4 regions of the Serratia entomophila genome follow, and region 2 is predicted to be linked to each of the others. Evidence: predicted binding sites of a transcription regulator. Region 2 holds the regulator's gene; each other region holds the start of a gene.
The links. Region 2 encodes PhoB, which activates phosphate uptake and scavenging genes when phosphate is short. Its sites were predicted from a motif close to CTGTCATAAAACTGNCNNAT; they were not measured.

Region 1 (3,847 bases), 2.2 Mb from region 2:
AAGACGGGCGCAAAAGCTTGGTCGAAATGGGGGACGGGAAAAGAAAACGCAGCGGCGCGGCCGCCGCCGCTGCGCCGGGGCTCAGGAGGCCGGTTCGGCCCGTTCCACTTTCAGCGACACCAGGCCGATGCCCAGCTTCTTCGGCGTGAAGCCGCCGCTGGCGCCTTCCTGCGGCTCGGTCGGGGCCGGTGGAGTAATGCTGATATTTTGCGCGCCGTGCGGGTTATCAAAGCGCAGGGTGACCGTACTGTCCTGCTCGCCCAGCGAGACGAAGCGCTCTTCGTCGCCGACGCGCACCGAGATAGGCTCGCCGACGTTTTTGCCGTAGGCGCGGGCGCGCAGCACCAGATCGAAGGTTTTCGGCAGCGGTTCGGCGTAGGCGATGTCCACCGCCGGCGCCAGGTTGGCGTCGGACCAGCGCCCCCAGTCTTCGACGCCGGAGACGCCGGTGATGCTCTTCACCTGCTCCGGCATGCCCGGCAGCATAAATTCAATGGCATCCGCCCGGTATTTCATCGCCGCGTCGTCCACCTGCAAACGGGCGACGGCGTTCTGATAGCCGGCAACGCTGTCCGCCGCCGGGCTGTTGAAGCTCACCTTGCCGCGGTAGCGGCTGCCGGTGGCCTGCACTACCTGCGGCGGTGAGGCCAGAGTGCCGGACGCCACGCAGGTATCGGTGCTCAGCGCCAGCTGCGGCGCCCAGACGCGGCCAATCTCATAGCATTTGTCGACCCAGACAAACTTTTCCCCCGCGCCCAGGCCGGCCAGCTGCTTTCTCAGCGGCGTGGACAGGTAGACGTTAAACATCGGTTCGATGCGGTTTTCCGCCACTTTGAGAATAAAAGGCACCTTGTAGGTCACGCCGGAGAAGGTAAAGCTGCGGCTCTGGGTGTCGATGCTGTAATCGCTGATGCTGTTCGGCAGCCCCCACTGTTTGATCACCGCCGGCTTCCAGCCGTTGATTTTCTCGTCGATGTTGAGGAATACCGTGGAGAGCGTCGGGCCGGACAGGCTGCTGCGGCCGAGGCCGATATAGTTGTCGCCGCCCATGCGGTCCAGCACGGTGGCGCCGTTGTCCAGCGTGCTGCGCTTCTCGTTGTGCTGCTCCGCCTGCGGGCGGGTGCCGTCGATAATAAAGAACAGGTTGCGGCGCTTCTGCTTGGTCAAAATGTCGTAGGCGGTGTTGTTCATCGCCAGATGGTCGGAAGACACCACGATCACCGTATTGCTGAAATACGGCGAACTTTTGATTTTGTCGATCAGGGCGGCGATGTGCTGTTGGCTGCAGGCCACCGCGCTCAGCGAGCGGTTATCCTTGTTTTGCCAGGCGTAGGACTTTTTGCTGCAGCCGGCGGAAATAAAGCCGTCCGGGTGGTGGGTGTCGACGGTCAGGGTGAACAGCGAGAACTTCTGCCGCTGCCTGGAGAGCTCGACGAACTTGTCGTACACCAGATCCAGCACGGTATCGTCGTACCAGCCCCAGTCATTCTTGTAGGCCGGATCGGCGATTTGCCCGCGCAGCTCTTTAAAGCCATAGACATGGTCGAAGCCGTGCGATGTCAGGAAGGTGTCCTTGCCGGCGAACGCCAGCTCGGCGCCCTGGTAGAAATAGTTGACGTAGCCGGCGGATTTCAGCACGTCGCCCAGGCAGACGTTCTCGGGGTAAAAGGTGGAAACGGCGCTGGAGGCGTTGCCGTCAAAGGGGGCGAACAGCGGAATGCCGCACTGCGAGGCCACCATGCCGGCGATGGTATAGCCGGTGCCCGGCAACTGCTGAGTGTTGCTGAAGTCGATGCTGTCTTCCCGCAGCCGGTTCAGATCGTCGGCTAGTGCGGGGAAGAGTTGCCGATCGAGATAGGTGCGCTCCAGACTTTCGGCGTAGATGTACACCAGGTTCGGCTGTTTGCCCTGCAGGGTTTTCTTCGGCGCTTTGTAGTAGGTAGCAAAATCGGCGGTGTCGCCGCTTATCTGGCTTTTGACCAGCAGGGAAATCTCCTGAAACGCCGGGGTGGTGCTGACCGAAAACAGCGCCAGCAGCACGGCCAGCACGCTGTAAACCACGCTGCTCCTTTTGGCCTTGCGCCGCAGCAGGCTGCGGGCCAGCAGGGCGAAAATCAAGCTCAACCCCGCCAGCAGGCCGATAAACGGCAAGACGTATTTGCCGACGCCGGCGCCCTTCAGGCTGCTGGTAAGGGTATAGAGAACCGCGTCGGTGATGCCGTCGCCGGTGAAGTAGTTGCTGGCGATCAGGATGACGTTCAGAACCAGATAGCTGCCGAGCAGGATGAGCAGGGTGGCGAACCACCAGCGGTTGGCGGCGGCCCGGGTGCGATAGATGGCAATCGAGGCTAAGAAAAGAACAAAAGAGATTAATGCTGAGACCATCCACCGAGCCCTGTCTGATTAGAAAGAAAAATTTTACTGTCCTGGCGCACGCCGCCGGCCTTGCGGGGCGTGAAAAAAGAAGGGTATAGCGTATTGAAAGCGGCAGGGCAATGCGCGTTTGCGCAACGCAGGCGGCGCCGGGCGCGATTGCGTAAATTTGTGACGATACTGTGACAGCTGTCACGCCTGTGGCGGCGAAGGTGCCGAAATATTGCTCGCTGGGCGTTTGGCTCTACCCTTAACGAGTGCACCGAACTCATCAACCATTCTGGAGAAAACCATGCATTCGATCCCCTCGGCGGTACTTGAGGATCTGGCCCCGCAGGGCGTTTTGCGGGCGGCGATCAACCTTGGCAACCCGGTGCTGGCGCAGGTGGGGCCGGGCGGCAAGCCACAGGGCGTATCTGTCGATCTGGCCGCGGCGCTGGCGGGTGAGCTGGGCGTAGCGCTGGAGCTGGTGGCCTATGATGCGGCGGGCAAGGTGTTCGCCGATCTGGACAGCGGCGCCTGGGCCCTGGCTTTTATGGCCATCGAGCCGGTGCGCGCGACGCAGATAGCGTTCAGCGCGCCGTATGCGATCATCGAGGGGACTTACCTGGTGGCGAACGACGCGCCTTATCATGAGGTGGCGCAGCTCGACAGGCCGGAGGTGCGCATCGCGGTCGGCAAAGGCGCGGCTTATGATCTGTTCCTGTCGCGTACGCTGCAGCAGGCACAGCTGGTGCGGGCCGGCACCTCCGCAGAAGCGATAACCCTGTTTCTGGCGCAGGGGCTGGAGGCGGCGGCGGGCGTGCGTCAACCGCTGCTGGCCGCCGCGGCCGCTAACCCGGGGCTGCGCGTTCTGGAAGGGCATTTCACCGCAATCAGGCAGGCGATGGCGGTGCCGCGGCACAAAACGCAGGGCGCCGCCTACGTGAACGCGTTTATCGAGCGCTGCAAGGCCAACGGGCTGGTGAAGGCGGCGTTGCAGCGCAGCGGCCAGGGCGATGTGACGGTAGCGCCGCCGGCCGCCGTTATCTGAAAGAGGTTGGATCGTTGCCGACGTTTAGGCCGCGATCCAGCTCGCTCATTGCCGCCAATTCGGATGCCGAGAGGCTAAAGTCAAATATATCAATATTTTCCTTTATTCTTTGCGGCGTGCTGGACTTCGGCAGGGCGACGATTTGGTTTTCATACAGCCAGCGCAAGATTATTTGTGCGGGGGTTTTATGATGCCGCGCGGCAATTTTCAGGATGCCCGGCTCGGTTAATATATGTTGGCTGCCGTGGCCGAGCGGGCTCCAGGCCTGCGTAACTACACCTTGAACGCGCAGCCAGTCGACCAGCTCTCGTTGCTGGTTTAAAGGGTGGATCTGCAACTGATTGACTGCGGGCATAACGCCGGTTTCAGCTTCCAGCCGGCGTATCTGTTCGATGGAGAAGTTGCTGACCCCGATGTTTTTAACCCTTCCGCTATCGCGGA
Region 2 (3,847 bases):
GTTGGGGTAATGCTGGCTGAAATCTTGCCCCCACAGCGCCATCAGATTCGCCAGGGTATCGGAACCGACGCTGGACAGGTTGCCCGACAGCATGCCGTCCGGTTGCGCCAGCGCGCCACGGCCGGCCAGCAGCGCCAGGCAAAGCAACAGCCATCGGGAAATTCGGGTCATACCTGTCTCTCGCGTTAATTTCTCACCGCATTCTCTGATAAAGCTGCGGGAACAATCAACCGGTTAGGCAAGGTAAAGATGAATCGCGTGCCGTTGCCCGGCTCGCTGAGGATTTCCAGCCGCGCATCGTGGTGGCTGAGCGCATGCTTGACGATCGCCAGCCCCAGCCCGCTGCCGCCGGTCTGTCGCGAGCGCGCCTTATCGACGCGGTAGAAGCGTTCGGTCAGGCGCGGAATATGCTCGGCGGCGATGCCCGGCCCGTTATCGCTGACCTGGAACTGCGCGCCGTGCGGCGTCTGTTGCCAGCTCACTTCGATATTGGTGCCCTTCGGCGTGTGATTGACCGCGTTATACACCAGGTTCGACACCGCGCTGCGCAACTGGTCTTCATTGCCGAACACCTTAAGCTGCTCGTTCACCCGGAAGCTTATCTCATGATTGCCGCCGCTCAGCGACTGCGCCTCGCGCTGCAACACCCGCAGCATCAGCGGGATATCCACCCGTTCGTTCATGTCCACGTTGGGCGCCGCCTCAATACGCGACAGCGTCAGCAACTGTTTGACCAGCCCGTCCATGCGCCGGGTCTGCTCCTGCATGGTGCCCAGCGCCTTGCCGCGCAGCGAACCGTCCAGCTCTTCGTCGCTCATCATTTCCAGATAGCCCTGCAGCACCGTCAACGGCGTGCGCAGCTCGTGGCTGACGTTGGCGAAGAAGTTGCGCCGCGCGCCTTCCAGCTGACGCATCTGCGTCACGTCGCGCGCCACCATCAGCAGTTGGCCTTCGGAATAGGGCATCACGCGGAATTCGACGTAGTGTTCGTTGTTCAGCTGCAGCGTCAGCGGGCGTGAAAACTCCTGCTGTTGCAGATAGTGGCTGAACTCCGGGTAACGCAGCAGGTTGAGAATGTGTTGGCCGTTATCTTCCGGCCAGCGGAAGCCCAGCAAATGCTGCGCCAGCCCGTTGCACCAGAAGATATTGCCTTCGACGGTGGTCATCACCACCGCATCGGGCAGCGACTCGGCCCCGCTGCGAAAGCGCTTGATCAACAACGCCAGCTCGCGGCGGCGGCGGCGGTTGCGCTGCTGCATCTGGTACAGCCCGTAGAACAGCGGCTCCCAGCTCCAGCGCCCGGGGGGCGGCGTCATGCTGCGGTCGATCCACAGCCAGTGGGAAAGTTTGAGTTGATTGTAAAAATTCCACACCAGCGCCGCCAAAGCGGACGCCAGCAGGAACCAGGGCAGATAACCGAAAATCAGCCCCAGCAGCAAAGCAGGCAAACAAAAAAGAGCCAGCTCCAGAGCCAGCCTCTTCCACGACAGACGTTCTAACACGGCGTATTCTCCAGCGCGGCGCGATCAGTAGCGCGTTGAGAACCGGTAGCCGGTGCCCCGAACGGTTTGAACCATTTTGTCATGACCACTGGTCTCTAACGCCTTGCGGAGCCGACGGATATGCACGTCAACGGTACGGTCTTCCACATAAACGTTAGTGCCCCAAACGTGATTAAGCAACTGTTCGCGGCTATAAACACGCTCCGGATGGGTCATAAAGAAGTGCAGCAGCTTGAATTCGGTCGGCCCCATCTCCAGCGCCTGATCGTTGGCCATCACGCGGTGGGAGGAAGGATCCAGACTCAGCCCTTGCATTTCAATCACTTCTTCCACCGCCATCGGGGATATGCGGCGCATGACCGCCTTGATGCGCGCTACCAGCTCCTTGGGGGAAAACGGCTTGGTGATATAATCATCCGCCCCCACTTCCAGCCCGCGCACCCGATCTTCTTCTTCGCCGCGTGCGGTCAGCATCATCACCGGTATATCGCGGGTCAGCGCTTCACGTTTCATATGTTTGATAAACTGAATGCCGGAACCTCCGGGCAACATCCAGTCGAGCAACACCAAATCAGGGAACGGCTCAGACAGGCGCGTCACGGCGCTGTCATAATCCTCGGCTTCCAACGGTTGGTAACCATTCTGTTCCAACACAAAGCACACCATCTCACGGATCGGCGCTTCGTCTTCCACCACCAGTATGCGTCTTGCCATCGTCAATCCTGCCAATGTGTTAGCGATCACAGTTGATTGCGGGCGCCATTATGCGTCAGTTTTGTGACAGATTTATGAAATAAATAGCCATGAAAAAAACCGGTTGTTACAGGCAGTAAGCATAGCGACTATTTCAAAGGACGCAGAAACATCATATTCCCTTTATAATCCCCGCCATTACCTTTTCGCCCCGGGAGTGTCATGCGCCTGATCCACACCTCTGACTGGCATCTTGGCCAGTACTTTTTCACCAAAAGCCGCGCCGCCGAGCATCAGGCTTTTTTGCGCTGGCTGATCGAACAGATCGAGCAACAGCAGGTGGATGCGCTGATCGTCGCCGGGGATCTGTTCGATACCGGCTCCCCACCCAGCTATGCCCGCGAGCTGTATAACCGTTTCGTGGTGGAGCTGCAACGTACCGGCTGCCAGCTGGTGGTGCTGGGCGGCAACCACGATTCCGTGGCGACGTTGAACGAGTCGCGCGAACTGCTTTCCTGCCTGAATACCACCGTCATCGCCAATGCCCAAAGCGACATTGAACGGCAAATCCTGGTGCTGAACCAGCGCGACGGCCAGCCGGGCGCGGTGCTGTGCGCCATCCCCTTTCTGCGGCCGCGCGATCTGCTCACCAGCCGCGCCGGCGAATCCGGCGCGCAGAAGCAGCAGGCGCTGCAGGAAGCGATCGCCGAACACTATCAGACGCTGTATCAGGCGGCCTGCGCCCGGCGCGACCAACTGGGGCTGCCGCTGCCGATCGTCGCCACCGGGCATCTGACCACCGTGGGCGTCACCGCCTCCGACTCGGTGCGCGATATCTACATCGGCACGCTTGACGCGTTCCCGGCTCAGGCGTTTCCCCCCGCCGATTACATCGCGCTGGGCCATATCCACCGTGCGCAGAACGTGGCCAAGTCAGAGCATATTCGCTACAGCGGCTCGCCTATCCCGCTCAGCTTCGACGAACTGGGCAAGGCCAAAAGCGTGTTTATGGTCGACTTCAGCGCCGGTGCCCTGCAGCAGGTAACGCCGCTGGAGATCCCAAACTTCCAACCAATGCAGCTGATCAAGGGCGATTTGCCGCAGATAGAGCAGCAACTGCGGCAGTTCGCCGATTATCAGGGAGAATTGCCGGTGTGGCTGGATATCGAAGTGGCGACGCAGGATTACCTCAGCGACATCCAGCGCCGCATCCAGCTGCTGGCGGATGAGCTGCCGGTGGAAGTGGTGCTGCTGCGGCGCAGCAAAGAACAGCGCCGACAGGCGATCGAACAGCAGGACAAAGAAACGCTCAATGAGCTGAGCGTCAACGAAGTGTTCGAGCGGCGGCTGGCGCAAGAACCGGAAATGGCCGAAGCGCGCCGGCAGCGGATGCGCCAGATGTTCCATCAGGTGGTCGAGAGGGTACAGCAGCAGGAGGCGGACCAATGAAAATCCTCAGCCTGCGGTTAAAAAACCTCAACTCGTTGCAGGGCGAATGGAAGATAGATTTCACCGCCGAGCCTTTCGCCAGCAACGGGCTGTTCGCCATCACCGGGCCGACCGGCGCCGGTAAAACCACGCTGCTCGACGCCATCTGCCTGGCGCTGTATCACCAGACGCCGCGCCTCAACGTCACGCCGAGCCAGAACGAG
Region 3 (3,847 bases), 550 kb from region 2:
AATCGCTGTCGCAGCAGGACCAGCAGCGGCGCGAGTTTATCGCCAATATTTCTCACGATCTGCGCACGCCGCTCACCTCACTGCACGGCTACCTGGAAACGCTGTCGGTAAAATCGGCCAGCCTGAGCGAAAACGATCGCCGACGCTATCTGGAGACGGCACTGGCGCAAAGCCGCAAGGTAGGCAAACTGGCGCAAGAGCTGTTCGAACTGGCGCGGCTGGAGTACGGCGTGGTGAAACCGCAAAAAGAGCCGTTCTCGCTCAGCGAGCTGGTGCAGGACGTATTCCAGAAGTTCGAGCTGGCGGCCGAAGCGCGGCACCAGCGATTGCGCGCCGACATCGCCCCGGGCATGCCGCTGGTGTTTGCCGATCTGAGCATGATCGAGCGGGTGCTGACCAACCTGCTGGACAACGCCATTCGTCATACGCCGCAGGGCGGTGAGATCGGCGTGCGGCTGTGGCAACAGGAAGACAAGATACTGGTGCAGGTCAACGACAGCGGCCCCGGCATTCCACAGGCACTGCGCGCCGACCTGTTCGAGCGGCCGTCTATCGTGAACGGCGCGCGCCGTCACGCCGGCGGGCTGGGGTTGATGATCGTACGGCGCATTTTGCAACTGCACGGCGGCGATATTCAGCTGGTCGAGCAGGCGCAAAAAGGCGCCTGCTTCCGCTTCGCCATTCCGCCGCGCTAATCGATGCCGTCGGTATCAGCGCCCCGCATTAATCGGCAAGCGGGAATATCAGGCTAAAGGTGATGCGCGCCGAGGGTTCACCGGCGCTGCAGTCGGCGCGAGCCTCGCCGCCGTGCAGCGTCATGATGGCGCGCACGATCGACAATCCCAGCCCGCTGGCGTGAGTGCCGGTGCTGCGGGCGGCGTCGGCGCGGTAGAACCGGTCGAACAGCTTGTCGAGATGCCCGGCGGCCAACGGCGGCCCCTGGTTGATCACCCGCACCGCCATTGCGCCGGCCTGGCGGCCCACCCACAGCCGTATCAGGCTGTTTTCATCGGCATAGCGCACCGCATTGGCCACCAGGTTGCTCAACGCCCGTTGAAACAGCATGCCATCCGCCCACAGCGCCCCTTCGCCTTCGCAGCTCAGGGTAATGCCGCGCTCTTCCGCCAGCCCTTCAAAATAGTCGGCGACCCGTTGCAGCTCTTGCGCCGCGTCAAGGCGGCGGTAATTCAGTGCCGATTGCGCATTGTCGGCGCGCGCCAGAAACAGAATGTTCTCCACCATGCGCGAAATGCGCTCCAGCTCTTCCATATTGTTCAGCAGCAGCGTCTCATACTCTTCCACGCTGCGCGGCTGGTACAGCGCCACCTGGCAGTGCCCCATCAGCGCCCCTACCGGGGTGCGAATTTCATGCGCCAGATCGGCGGAGAACTGCGTCAGCCGCTGGTAGCCCTCATTCAGGCGTTCGAGCATGGCGTTAAACGACCGCGTCAGCTGCTGCAGCTCCTGCGGCGCCCCCTGCTCGCTCAGGCGGGTAGAGAGCGTGTTCGGCGCTATCGCCGCGGCCTGCGCCGCCATGCGCCACAGCGGTCTCAGGCCGCGACGCATCACGCCATACCCCAGCAGCGCAATCAGCAAGAACGCCACCGCCACCGCCGCGACGATGCGCGTCAAATAGCGCGCCAGCATTTTCTGTTCGTTCACCAACACGTGCGCGGCGGAAATCTGCAATAGCGTGCCGTCCTCCAGCCGCACCAGCGCCGAGGCCGCGCGCATCGGCACGCCCAGTGGGGTTTCGCCGCCGCGCATCGCATCAAGCCGCTGAGGCTTGTCGGTTGGCGTCGGCGCTATCGGCGGTAGCGTCAGCCGGGCGGGGTTGACGTTGATGAGCGGCTTTTGCCCCGGATGCTGAAAAATCAGCACGTCCTGTTCGTTGCCCAGCATGTTTTCAAACAGGCCGGTATTGGCGGTAAGCCGCGCCAGAGGAAACCGCTGGCTCAGCAAATGGCGAAAATACGCCACCCGCCCGGTAACCTGCAGATCGCTGCGCAGGATCATTTCCTGCCGCATGGCGCTGAACAAGTACCAGCCGGTGCCGCTCACCACCAGCGCCGCCACCAGCGCGAACAGCATGGCGGTGCGCAGCGTCAACGACAGGCTGCGCCAGCGTTGGGCCAGCCCCCTCATGAGCGCGGCTCGCAGACATAGCCGATACCACGCACGCTGTGGATCAGCTTGATGTCGAACGGCCGGTCGATTTTGGCCCGCAGCCGCTTGATCGCCACGTCCACCACGTTGGTGTCGCTGTCGAAATTCATGTCCCATACCTGCGAGGCGATCAGGGTGCGCGACAACACTTCACCCTCGCGCCGCACCAGCAGGTGCAGCAGCATAAACTCCTTGTTGGTCAGCGGGATCACCACCTCCTGGCGCACCGCCCGGCGGCGCAGCACGTCGAGCTGCAGATCGGCGATGGCGTAATGATCGGCCTCGCGCACCGGCCCGCGCCGCAGCAAGGTGCGCAGACGCAAGACCAGTTCGGTAAAGGAAAAGGGTTTGATCAGGTAATCGTCGGCGCCCAGCTCCAGGCCGTGAATGCGGTCCTGCACGCCGTCGCGCGCGGTCAAAAACAGGATCGGCACGTCGCTTTTCTTGCGCAGCACCTCGATAATCTGCCAACCGTCCAGCCCCGGCAGCATGACGTCCAGCACGATGGCGTCGTAATCATGCTCCAACGCCCGAAACAGCCCGTCGGTGCCGTTGCGCGCCAGATCGACGCCGTATCCCGCTTCGCCCAGCCCTTTCTTCAGGTAATCCCCGGTGCCGGCATCGTCTTCAACCACCAATATCCGCATCTTCTCTGCCTCTTTACGCCTGAAAAAATACTAGCAGTTCCGGCGGACAAATTTGATGACATTAATGTCATCAAACGGACATGGTGCTGTCCCGGTTGTTAAACCATGCTTAACCGGCAAACCCATTTCAGGAGAAGGTTATGATTACCCGTCATCGTATTGCCGGTTTACTGTTGTCCACCCTGATGCTGTGCAGCGGCGCCGCGGCTGCGGCCCAAACGCCGGGCAAAGCGATCGCGCCGCTGCGCGGCACTATCGATCAGGTATCCGACAGCAGCTTGCAGCTCACCGACCGTAAAGGCGAAAAAATCAGCGTCAAGCTTAACGATCAGACCAAGGTGCTGAGCGTATCCAAGGGCACGCTGGACGACATCAAGCCCGACAGCTTTATCGGCACCGCCGCCGTACCCCAGCCTGACGGCACCCTCAAGGCGCTGGAGGTGCACGTGTTCGCCGCCAGCCTGCGCGGCACCGGCGAAGGGCACTCCGCCTGGGAGTCGGCCGACGGCAAGGTGGACACCATGACCAACGGCACCGTCGGCAAGCTGGTGAAGTCCAATGGCCGCACGCTGACCGTTAACTATGGCAACCAACAGAAAACCGTCATCGTGCCGGAAGACGTGCCGATAGTCACCCTGGATCCGGGCGAGCGCAGCCTGCTGAAACCGGGCGTGCACATCGTGCTGTTCTCCACCGACGACAAAGGCGAACGCGTCGCCACCCGCATCTCCGCCGGCAAAGACGGCACCGTACCGCCGATGTAAGGAGAAGATGATGAACGCCAACGCGCCGCGGCCGGCGCATCGCTGGCCGGTCCGCCTGACCCACTGGGTTAACCTGTTCGCCATGATTTGCATGTTTATGAGCGGCTGGGAAATCTACAACGCTTCGCCGCTGTTCGGCTTCCGCTTTCCGCCGCAGCTGACGCTCGGCGGCTGGCTGGGCGGCGCGATTGGCTGGCATCTGGCGGTGATGTGGCTGCTGGCGCTCAACGGGCTGTGCTATCTGCTGTGGAGCCTGTTCAGCGGCCATTT
Region 4 (3,847 bases), 920 kb from region 2:
CTGCGCGCGCTGCTGGTGGTGCTGCGCGGCTGCGACCCGCTGCTGTATCAATATGTCGACGGCGGCGGTTTCTTTACCGCCCACGGGCAGCCCAGCAAGCAGCTTAGGCTGGTGCGCTATATCTTTGCGCAGCGCTATGTCGAACACCACGATCCGGAATTTATTCGCCGCTGCGAGCGGGTGCGCGGGCAGTTTATGCTGACCTCGGCGCTGTGCGGCCTGGTGGTGGTCAGCCTGATTGCGCTGATGATTTGGTATTGATTTCGCCTGCTTCCTCTGAGCGACAGGCACAAAAAAGGCGGCCATCCCGGGCCGCCTTTTTTTATGCCGTCAACCGCTTAAATGAACTTCAGCGCCAGCCAATACAGGCCGCCGGAGAGCAGAATCGAGATAGGCAGGGTCAGTAACCAGGCCAACAGGATGTTCTTCACGGTTTTGCTTTGCACGCCGCCGCCGTCCACGATCATCGTCCCGGCAACCGCCGAAGAGAGCACGTGGGTGGTGGAGACCGGCATGCCGGTGTAGCTGGCCACGCCTATCGACAGCGCCGCGGTCATCTGGGCCGACACGCCCTGAGCGTAGGTCATGCCTTTTTTGCCGATCTTCTCGCCGATGGTGGTGGCGACGCGTTTCCAGCCGACCATGGTGCCGAGCGACAGCGCCAGAGCGACAGCGACGATGATCCACATCGGCGCATACTCAACGGTTTGCAGCAGGTCCTGACGCAGGTTCTTCAGGAAGCGCTGGTCAGCCGCAGAGGTTTCCGGCAGTTTGGCGACCTTGTCCGCAGTGTCGGTGACGCACATCAGCAGGCGGCGCAGGTGGCTGCGCTGTTCTACCGTCAGTTGGTCATAGCTCTGCAGATTGTTCAGCAGGCCCTGCGTCAGTTCAATCGCCGGCATGGCGCGGGAGCTGTCGCAGTGGAATTCGGTCGGCTGGTTCGGCGCAGTAACGTCGTCCGGGCTTGGCACCAGCGGCGTCAGGGACACCACGTGTGACAGCGCGTCGCCGTGCTGCTGGTAATATTGCTGCAGGTGAGTCACGGCATCCCGCGTACGGGTGATGTCATAACCTGTTGCATTCATATTGACCACGAAGCCGGCCGGCGCAACGCCGATCAGCACCAGCATAATCAGGCCGATGCCTTTCTGGCCGTCGTTGGCGCCGTGCGAGAAGCTGACGCCAATCGCCGACAAGATCAGCGCGATACGGGTCCAGAACGGCGGCTTGCGTTTGCCGTCGAGCTTTTCACGTTCCGCAGGGGTCATATGGATACGCTGGCGTTTCTTGGTGCCGCTCCAATAGCGGCGCAAGGCGAACACCATCAGCCCGGCGACCATCATGCCGACCAGCGGCGAGATGAGCAATGACAGGAAAATACCAATCATTTTCGGGACGTTAAGCGCATCCACCACCGAAGTGTGGGTCATCAGGGCGTTGGTTAAACCGACACCGATGATTGCGCCAATCAGCGTATGGGAGCTGGAGGCCGGCAGGCCGAAATACCAGGTGCCGAGGTTCCAGATAATCGCCGCCAACAGCATGGAGAACACCATGGCTAATCCGTGTGCTGAACTGACGTTCAACAACAGATCGGTAGGCAGCAGGTGGACAATGGCGTAAGCAACGCTCAAACCGCCGAGCATCACGCCAAGAAAGTTGAACAAGCCCGCCATTACGACCGCAAGTTGCGAACGCATGGCACGGGTATAAATTACTGTAGCAACCGCATTGGCCGTATCATGAAAGCCGTTGATGGCTTCATAAAACAACACGAACAACAATGCGAGAATTAACATCAGGCCGGTATGGAAATCCAGGCCAGCGAACAAATGCAGCATAAGCGTTACGCCAGGTTTGTGGACATGAACGCCGCGCATTATCAGTGACAACCGTGCCCGGGGAAAAGGAAAATATGACGTTTTTTTGATTTAGATATGACGAATTGATGTCGGTGGCATGACAAACATATTTAGTATCAGTGCGTTATGCTCATCTGACCTCTGTAATATTTTCTTACTATGGCGTTGGCGGCGCAGGGGCTTTACAATCAGCCGCCGTAAATTTAGCGGTTACCGGTCGCGATTCGGCGCAATATGGCGCTCTTTTGTCGCGATTGTGGTTTTGATAAGTGAGGCTCAGGTGGAACAGTTTGATGTCGTGGTAATAGGTGCGGGCGCCGCGGGCATGTTTTGCGCCGCACAGGCGGGGCAGCTCGGCTGCCGGGTGCTGCTGCTCGACAACGGCAAAAAACCGGGGCGCAAAATCCTGATGTCCGGCGGCGGGCGCTGCAACTTCACCAATATGTACGCCGAGCCGGCGGCCTACCTGTCGCACAACCCGCATTTTTGCAAATCTGCGCTGGCGCGTTATACCCAGTGGGATTTTATCGATCTGATTAACCGCTACGGCATCGCCTACCATGAAAAAACGCTGGGCCAGCTGTTCTGCGACGACTCTGCGCAGCAGGTGGTCGAACTGCTGGTCAAGGAGTGCGAACTGGGCCAGGTGACGACGCGCCTGCGCAGCGAAGTGCTGGGCGTAGAAAAAACCGAACAGGGTTTCGAGCTGGCGCTGAATGGCGTAAAAGTAAGTACTCGCTCACTTGTGGTGGCCAGCGGCGGTCTTTCGATGCCGGGGCTGGGCGCTTCGCCGTTCGGCTATAAGCTGGCGGAGCAGTTTGGCCTGAAAGTCTTGCCGACGCGCGCCGCGCTGGTGCCTTTTACTCTGCATAAACCGCTGCTGGAGCACTTGCAGACGCTGTCCGGCGTCTCGGTGCCGGCGGTGATCACCGCCGAAAACGGCGTCAGCTTCCGCGAAAGCATCCTGTTCACCCACCGCGGGCTGTCTGGCCCGGCGGTGCTGCAGCTTTCCAGCTACTGGCAACCTGGCGAGTATGTGAGCGTTAACTTACTCCCTGCGCTGGATCTGGCGGGGTTCCTTGAGGAACAGCGTCAGGCGCACCCGAACCAAAGCCTGAAAAACACGCTGGCGCTGCACCTGCCGAAGCGGTTGGTGGAATGCCTGCAGACGCTGGGGCAACTGCCGGAGGCGACGCTGAAGCAGCTGAACCCGGCGCAGCAGGCGGCGCTGGTGGATACCCTGCAGAACTGGCGGGTGCAGCCGAACGGCACCGAAGGTTACCGCACTGCGGAAGTGACGCTCGGCGGCGTCGACACCAAAGAGCTGTCTTCCAAAACCATGGAGGCCAACAAGGTGCCGGGCCTGTACTTTATCGGCGAAGTGGTGGATGTGACAGGGTGGTTGGGCGGTTATAACTTCCAGTGGGCCTGGAGCTCGGCCTGGGCCTGCGCGCAGGCGCTGGCGACGTCTGCGGACAGCTAACAACCATTACTTACGCCTGCGCCGCCGGCCCTTTCAGCTCCACGTGATTGCCGTCCGGATCGGTGAAGTAAATGGACGGCCCGTCGCCTTCTGCGCCGTATCGCGACTCGGCGGGAGCCGCGCCGATCCCCTGCGCCTGCAAATATGCCAGCAGTTCGCCTTCGTTGAAAGGCTCGATACGCAGGCAGAAGTGGTCAACGTTCTGCTGCCGGGCATCGGGATGCATGCCGCCTTTTTTTCCCAGCACGCCGTCGACGTCGACCAAATCAATCATGGAAACGCCGGCGCGCAGGTGCACCAACCCCAGGTCGGGGCGCCGTCTGGCGATCTCGCAGCCCAGTATCTGGGTATAAAATTGAATGCTTTTTTCCAGGTCACAGACGCGCAGTACGATGTGATCGATTTTCTTCAGGCTGAATGGGCGCATGGTTTTATCCTCGGGCGGAAGCGTAATTAATCAGCATAATAGGCATCCCCCGATTTATCCTGGCCCGCCTGAATT

Region 1: opgB (phosphatidylglycerol--membrane-oligosaccharide glycerophosphotransferase) is a predicted target of PhoB. The motif match lies at 2,543-2,562, and genes of this name have one in related genera.
Region 3: KHA73_RS07715 (heavy metal response regulator transcription factor) is a predicted target of PhoB. The motif match lies at 2,878-2,897, and genes of this name have one in related genera.
Region 4: pitA (inorganic phosphate transporter PitA) is a predicted target of PhoB. The motif match lies at 1,936-1,955, and genes of this name have one in related genera.

What each region holds. Positions count from the first base shown of each region.
Region 1 covers NZ_CP082787.1:3,182,504-3,186,350, reverse strand. Annotated here, with positions in the region: gene opgB (phosphatidylglycerol--membrane-oligosaccharide glycerophosphotransferase) at 82-2,385, opposite strand; gene KHA73_RS15505 (transporter substrate-binding domain-containing protein) at 2,666-3,406, shown strand; gene KHA73_RS15500 (aldo/keto reductase) at 3,399-3,847, opposite strand, start outside.
Region 2 covers NZ_CP082787.1:992,056-995,902, reverse strand. Annotated here, with positions in the region: gene KHA73_RS04670 (PstS family phosphate ABC transporter substrate-binding protein) at 1-171, opposite strand, end outside; gene phoR (phosphate regulon sensor histidine kinase PhoR) at 186-1,502, opposite strand; gene phoB (phosphate response regulator transcription factor PhoB) at 1,527-2,216, opposite strand; gene sbcD (exonuclease subunit SbcD) at 2,418-3,644, shown strand; gene sbcC (exonuclease subunit SbcC) at 3,641-3,847, shown strand, end outside.
Region 3 covers NZ_CP082787.1:1,545,612-1,549,458, reverse strand. Annotated here, with positions in the region: gene KHA73_RS07725 (HAMP domain-containing sensor histidine kinase) at 1-695, shown strand, start outside; gene KHA73_RS07720 (heavy metal sensor histidine kinase) at 724-2,145, opposite strand; gene KHA73_RS07715 (heavy metal response regulator transcription factor) at 2,142-2,813, opposite strand; gene KHA73_RS07710 (hypothetical protein) at 2,954-3,577, shown strand; gene KHA73_RS07705 (cytochrome b/b6 domain-containing protein) at 3,588-3,847, shown strand, end outside.
Region 4 covers NZ_CP082787.1:75,900-79,746, forward strand. Annotated here, with positions in the region: gene uspB (universal stress protein UspB) at 1-261, shown strand, start outside; gene pitA (inorganic phosphate transporter PitA) at 339-1,841, opposite strand; gene KHA73_RS00320 (BaiN/RdsA family NAD(P)/FAD-dependent oxidoreductase) at 2,143-3,345, shown strand; gene KHA73_RS00325 (VOC family protein) at 3,356-3,772, opposite strand.